One region of the Streptomyces sp. NPDC050546 genome, then DNA from elsewhere that is predicted to be linked to it. Evidence: riboswitches for the same ligand, from Rfam matches in the RefSeq annotation. Region 1 holds a riboswitch; the other holds the start of a gene.
What was found. A riboswitch is a leader RNA that binds a small molecule or an ion and turns the genes downstream of it on or off. The one in region 1 is predicted to bind thiamine pyrophosphate.

Region 1 (3,343 bases):
TCCGACGTCTGCCGGTAGATCTCCACCTCCAGGGTCGAGAAGGTGGGCCCGCCGAGGATCTGGACGACACCGAAGGAGGTGAAGGTGAACAGGAAGACCATGAGCGCGGCGGCGGCCACCGCGGGCCCGAGCGCCGGCAACGTGACCTGCCGCCAGGCCTTCCAGGGCGACGCCCCGAGCATCCGCGCGGCCTCCTCCTGCCGCGGATCCAGCTGTGCCCAGAGCCCGCCCACGGTCCGTACGACGACCGCGTAGTTGAAGAAGACGTGCGCGAGCAGGATCGCCCACACGGTGGTGTCCAGCCGTACGCCCCACAGCTCGTCGAGCAGCCCGCCCCGCCCGACCAGCGCCAGGAACGCCGTACCCACGACGACCGTGGGCAGCACGAACGGGACGGTCACGGCCGCCCGCAGCACCTGCTTGCCCCGGAAGTCGAAGCGCGCGAAGACGTACGCGCCGGGGAGTGCGATCAGCAGGGTGAGCGCGGTGGAGACGAGCGCCTGCCAGGTGGTGAACCACAGGACGTGCCGGACGTCGGACTGCGCCAGCACCTCACCGATGCGCCCGAACCGCCAGGCCCCGTCGACCTTCAGCCCACGCGCGACGATCGCGGCGACGGGGTAGGCGAAGAACGCGGCGAAGAACGCGACGGGCAGGGCGATGAGCCCGAACCGCGCCACCGCGCCCCGCCTCCGGCCGGCTACTTGAGTACGAGTGAGGTCCACGACTTGACCCACTGATCACGGTTCTCGGCGATCTTCGCCGGGCCCAGGGTCTCGGGATCCTTCGCCTGCGGCCCGAACTTCACGAACTCCGGCGGCACCTGGGCGCCCTCGCGCACCGGGTACACGAACATGTTGAGCGGCATGTCCTCCTGGAACCGCTCGGAGACCAGGAAGTCGAGGAGCGCCTTGCCGCCCTTGGTGTTCTTGGCGTTGCTCAGCAGCCCGGCGTACTCGACCTGCCGGAAGCAGGTGCCCTCGGCGACCCCGGTCGGTGCCGTGTCGGGCTTGGGGTCGGCGTAGAGAACCTCGGCGGGCGGCGAGGACGCGTACGACACGACGAGCGGCCGGTCGCCCTTGGCCTTCTTCCCGCCGGACGATCCGGAGAACTCCTGGTTGTAGGCCTGCTCCCAGCCGTCGACGACCTTCACGCCGTTGGCCTTGAGCTTCTTCCAGTAGCCCTCCCAGCCGTCGTCCCCGTACTTCGCGGCGGTGCCGAGCAGGAACCCGAGTCCGGGCGAGGAGGCGGAGGCGTTCTCGGTCACGAGCAGGTTCTTGTACTGCGGCTTGACGAGATCGTCGAAGCTCCGCGGCGGTTCCAGCTTGTGATCGGCGAAGTACTTCTTGTCGTAGTTGACGCAGATGTCGCCGGTGTCGACGGGCGTGACCCGGTGCTCGCCCTGGTCGGCCCGGTACTCGGCCTTGATCCGCTCCGAGCCCTTCGCCTCGTACGACTGGAACAGCCCGTTGTCGAGCGCCCGCGAGAGCAGCGTGTTGTCGACGCCGAAGAAGACGTCGCCCTGCGGGTTGTCCTTGGTGAGGATCGCCTTGTTCACGGCCTGCCCGGCGTCGCCGTCCTCCAGGACATTGACCTTGTAGCCGGACTGCTTCTCGAAGGCGGCGATGACGCCCTTGGACGCGGCCCACGAGTCATGGCTGACGAGCGTCACGGTCTTATTGGAGTCACCGGACCCCTGACCGCCGCCGGACGACCCGCACGCGGCAAGCGCGCCGGCCATACCGAGCCCGACGACCACAGCCGTCAACCGCTTCTTCTTGCTACTCACTGGATTCCTCCTGGATGACCAGGAGAAGACGCGGCCCTGCCCGGGACTTCCGTGGTCCCGGGCAGGGCGCAACAGCTCGAGTGATGACCGATCTCCCTACCCAGAATGACCTGGGCCAGGTTCGGAGGGTCTGCGGCCGTGTGCCGCACTCTCAGCGCTGTGGCGCTCCCCTGTCGGAATATGAAGGTGTATGTACGACGGTCAGACTACCGTTCGGTGGCCGCGAGCTGACCACACGCCCCGTCGATCTCCTGCCCACGGGTGTCCCGGACCGTCACCGGCACACCATGGGCGGCGATGGCCTCCACGAACGCCTTCTCGTCCTCGGGCCGCGAGGCGGTCCACTTCGACCCCGGCGTCGGGTTCAGCGGGATGAGATTGACATGCACGGGCTTGCCCTTGAGCAGCCGCCCGAGCCGGTCGCCCCGCCAGGCCTGGTCGTTGATGTCCCGGATCAGCGCGTACTCGATGGACAGCCGCCGCCCGGACTTGGCGCTGTACTCGAACCCGGCGTCCAGCACCTCCCGGACCTTCCACCGCGTGTTCACCGGGACGAGGGTGTCGCGCAGCTCGTCGTCGGGCGCGTGCAGCGAGATGGCCAGCCGGCACTTGAAGCCCTCGTCGGCGAAGCGGTGGATCGCCGGCACGAGACCGACCGTCGAGACGGTGATCCCGCGCTGCGAGAGCCCCACCCCGTCGGGCTCGGGGTCGGTCAGCCGCCGGATGGACCCGATGACCCGGTTGTAGTTGGCGAGCGGCTCGCCCATGCCCATGAACACGATGTTGCTGAGCCGGGCGGGCCCACCGGGGACCTCCCCGTCCCTGAGCGCCCGCATACCGTCGACGATCTGGTGCACGATCTCGGCGGTGGACAGATTCCGGTCAAGACCCGCCTGCCCGGTCGCGCAGAACGGGCAGTTCATCCCGCACCCCGCCTGCGAGCTGATGCACATGGTCACCCGGTCCGGGTACCGCATCAGCACGGACTCGACGAGCGTCCCGTCGAACAGCCGCCAGAGCGTCTTGCGCGTGGTGCCCTGGTCGGTCGACAGATGCCGCACGACGCTCATCAGCTCGGGCAGCAACGCCTCCCGCAGCTTCCCCCGGGCACCGGCCGGAATGTCGGTCCACTGCTCCGGCTCGTGCGCGTACCGCGCGAAGTAGTGCTGCGAGAGCTGCTTGGCACGAAACGGCTTCTCCCCGACAGCAGCGACAGCCTCCTTGCGCTCGGCAGGAGTGAGATCAGCGAGATGCCGCGGCGGCTTCTTGGCTCCGCGGGGGGCGACGAAAGTGAGTTCTCCGGGTGCAGGCATAACCCTCCCAGTGTCGCAGATCAACTCGGGGAGATCAGGCGAGAGCCGGGTGGGGACGGTCACCTGTGATCGCCGGCTGGGGACGGACGGCGACAAGCGATACGATACGTCTCGTATCACTGGAGTTCTGAGGTCAGGGGAGCACCATGGAACGCTTTGTCGACGCAGCGCCCGGCATACGCCTATGGGCGGAAGATCGTGGCACCGCCGATGCGCCTTCACTCTTGTTGATCATGGGTGC
Region 2 (3,343 bases), on a different contig from region 1:
CCCCGGTGCGGTCGGCCGAGACCACGAGCGCGGCCAGAACGGTGGTGACCGGCACCGAGGCGACCAGGCCGATCGAACCGACCAGCGTGCGCACGATCTCCTCGGCGACCAGCTCGCTGTTGGCGACCGTCCCCACACCGCTCTGCGCGATGGAGAACAGCAGCAGCAGCGGCAGGGCGGCACCCGCGTAGGCGAGGACGAGCGTGTTGACGACGGAGGCGATGTGGTCGCGGCCGATCCGGATGCCCGCGCGGTACAGCCCGCGCCAGCCCATCGACGGATTTGCCTCGTGCAGCTCCCAGACCGCCGAGGTCTGCGTGACCGTCACGTCGTCGAGTACACCGAGCGAGCCGATGATGATGCCGGCGAGCAGCAGACCGCTCATGTCGATCGTCGGGTAGAGGCCGTGGATCAGACCGGTGTTGTCGTCCGTGTTGCCAGTGAGTGCGGCCCAGTCGATGAACACCGAGCCGAGGATGCCGATCAGCAACAGGGAGACGAGGGTGCCGAGCACCGCCACGGAGGTCCGTGCGGACAAACCATGACAAAGGTACAGGGCGATGAGCATGATGGCGCTCGAGCCCACCACCGCCACGACCAACGGGTTCGAGCCCTGCAGAATCGCGGGCAGGATGAAGAAGTTCAGCACCAGGAAGCTCATGGCCAGCGCGATGAGGGCCATGACCCCCCGCAGCCGCCCGACGACCACGACGGCGACCGCGAAGATGCCGGCCAGCAGGGCCAAGGGCAGACGGCGGTTGACGTCGGTGACCGAGTACTGCAGGTCCTTCGGCGCTGAGGGCTCGTAGGCGACCACGACCTTCTGGCCCTCGTGCAGCTGGCGGGACTGGTCCGGCTGGATGATCTCGGTGAAGGTGCGGCCCTTGTCCTTGCCGCTGTCGACCCGGATCGTCGCCCGCTTGCAGGTGCCCTTCTCCTGCTGCGCCGCGGAGGAGCCCTCGGCGGTGGAGGTGTCGCCCGTCGGCGGGACCCCCGAGGCGCCGGCCTCCTTGCAGCTGATCTCCACGACCTTGGTGACCGAGGCTTGTTCGGTCTGCCGGTCGAAGCCGACGCCGGTGCGCTCGTGGGACGGGGCGCCGCCCGGCCACAGCACGACGAGACCGATCAGCACGGCCGCGCCGAACGGGATCAGGATCGCCGCGATGATCTTGCGCAGATGCATGGAGACAGGTGTGGCCGGACCGTGGCTGTGCGAGTGCCCGTGTCCGCCACCTGGCGCGGAACCGGGGCCATGTCCGTGGCCGTCGCCTCCGCCGGTCCCGGAACCGTGCCCGTGCCCGCCCCCTGAACCCGGACCGTGCCCGTCGCCCGGACCGTCTCCGTGCCCACCGGCTGAGCCACCACCCTGGCCGTTGCCCGGCCCGTATCCCCCGGCAGAGCCGGAACCACGCTCACCGCCTGCACCTGCCCCGGACCCGGGCCCGAAACCCGCCCCGGGCCCGAAACCCGCCTCGGGCCCATACCCGGACCCGGAGACAAAATCGTGGCCGTCTCCCCGGCCGTTGCCGTTTCCGGCGCCGGATCCGCGAGGCGGCTCGGGCGGTGGGTAAGGGGGACGCTGCGTCGTGGTCACCGACCGATCATCGCAAGAACGAGGGGGGCCCTCTGTTCACCGCGCCAGAATTGCCGCTAGCGTGGAGGCACCTTTTGTACACGCGGGAGCTCGGAGCACCGGGCTGAGAGGGCGCTGACCTCCGTCCCAGCGATGTTTCACATGAAACATCACCGAAGTCGAGTGATGTTTCACACGGAACGTCGGCAGACGGAAACCGCTGCGTCGACCGCCGAACCTGTTACCGGGTAATGCCGGCGTAGGGAGTAGGTCTCATGACCGACAAGGACGCACGCACGCCTGCCTCCGTTCAGGACGCACAGTCCGAGGAGGCCGGGAAGTCCATCGGCTGGCACAAGGCGTACGTCGAGGGCACCCGCCCCGACCTGCGCGTGCCGGTCCGTCAGGTGCATCTCACCAACGGGCAGGACGTCACGCTGTACGACACCTCGGGCCCGTACACCGATCCACTCATCGACACCGACGTCCGCAGGGGCCTGCCGCCGCTGCGCGAGAACTGGATCATCTCCCGCGGCGACACCGAGGAGTACGCGGGCCGCCCCGTCCGTCCCGAGGACGACGGCATCAAGCACACCTCGCCCCGCGGCGGCCTCCGCAACCTCGACGCCGTCTTCCCCGGCCGCCCGCGCCAGCCGCGACGCAGCCGGGACGGGAAGGCGGTCACGCAGCTCGCGTACGCCCGCCGCGGCGAGATCACGCCCGAGATGGAGTACGTGGCCATCCGGGAGAACGTCTCGCCCGAGGTGGTCCGCGACGAGATCGCCGCGGGCCGGGCCGTGCTGCCGGCCAACGTCAACCACCCGGAGATCGAGCCGATGATCATCGGCAAGAGGTTCCTGGTGAAGGTCAACGCCAACATCGGCAACTCGGCGGTGACGTCCTCCATCGAGGAGGAGGTCGAGAAGATGACCTGGGCGACCCGCTGGGGCGCCGACACGGTCATGGACCTCTCCACCGGCCGCAACATCCACACCACGCGTGAGTGGGTGCTGCGCAACTCCCCCGTCCCCATCGGCACCGTGCCGCTCTACCAGGCCCTGGAGAAGGTCGACGGCAGGGCCGAGGATCTGACCTGGGAGGTCTACAAGGACACGGTCATCGAACAGGCCGAGCAGGGCGTGGACTACATGACGGTCCACGCGGGCGTGCGCCTGGCCTATGTGCCGCTGACGGCCAACCGCAAGACCGGCATCGTCTCCCGCGGCGGCTCGATCATGGCCGCCTGGTGCCTCGCGCACCACCAGGAGTCGTTCCTGTACGAGCACTTCGAGGAACTCTGCGAGATCCTCGCCGCGTACGACGTCACCTACTCGCTCGGCGACGGCCTGCGGCCCGGCTCCATCGCGGACGCCAACGACGAGGCACAGTTCGCGGAGTTGAGGACGCTCGGGGAACTCAACCGGATCGCCAAGCGTTTCAACGTACAGACCATGATCGAAGGCCCGGGCCATGTCCCGATGCACAAGATCAAGGAGAACATCGACCTTCAGCAGGAGATCTGCGATGAAGCTCCGTTCTATACGCTCGGCCCGCTGACCACGGACGTCGCGCCGGCGTACGACCACATCACCTCCGGCATCGGCGCCGCGATGATCGCTTGGTGGGGCACGGCGATGCTGTGCTACGTCACGCCCAAGGAGCACTTGGGACTGCCGAACCGTGACGACGTCAAGACCGGCGTCATCACCTACAAGATCGCAGCCCATGCGGCCGACGTCGCCAAGGGACACCCGGGTGCCCAGGAATGGG

Region 2: it holds a riboswitch for thiamine pyrophosphate, as region 1 does, so the genes downstream of both, thiC (phosphomethylpyrimidine synthase ThiC) here and ACIBK5_RS26790 (thiamine ABC transporter substrate binding subunit) in region 1, are expected to answer to the same signal.

What each region holds. Positions count from the first base shown of each region.
Region 1 covers NZ_JBITGX010000011.1:121,393-124,735, forward strand. The annotation lists gene ACIBK5_RS26785 (ABC transporter permease) at 1-725, opposite strand, end outside; gene ACIBK5_RS26790 (thiamine ABC transporter substrate binding subunit) at 701-1,741, opposite strand; TPP riboswitch at 1,865-1,971, opposite strand; gene rlmN (23S rRNA (adenine(2503)-C(2))-methyltransferase RlmN) at 1,996-3,102, opposite strand; gene ACIBK5_RS26800 (alpha/beta fold hydrolase) at 3,249-3,343, shown strand, end outside.
Region 2 covers NZ_JBITGX010000009.1:314,719-318,061, forward strand. The annotation lists gene ACIBK5_RS23970 (YibE/F family protein) at 1-1,594, opposite strand, end outside; TPP riboswitch at 1,667-1,856, shown strand; gene thiC (phosphomethylpyrimidine synthase ThiC) at 1,849-3,343, shown strand, end outside.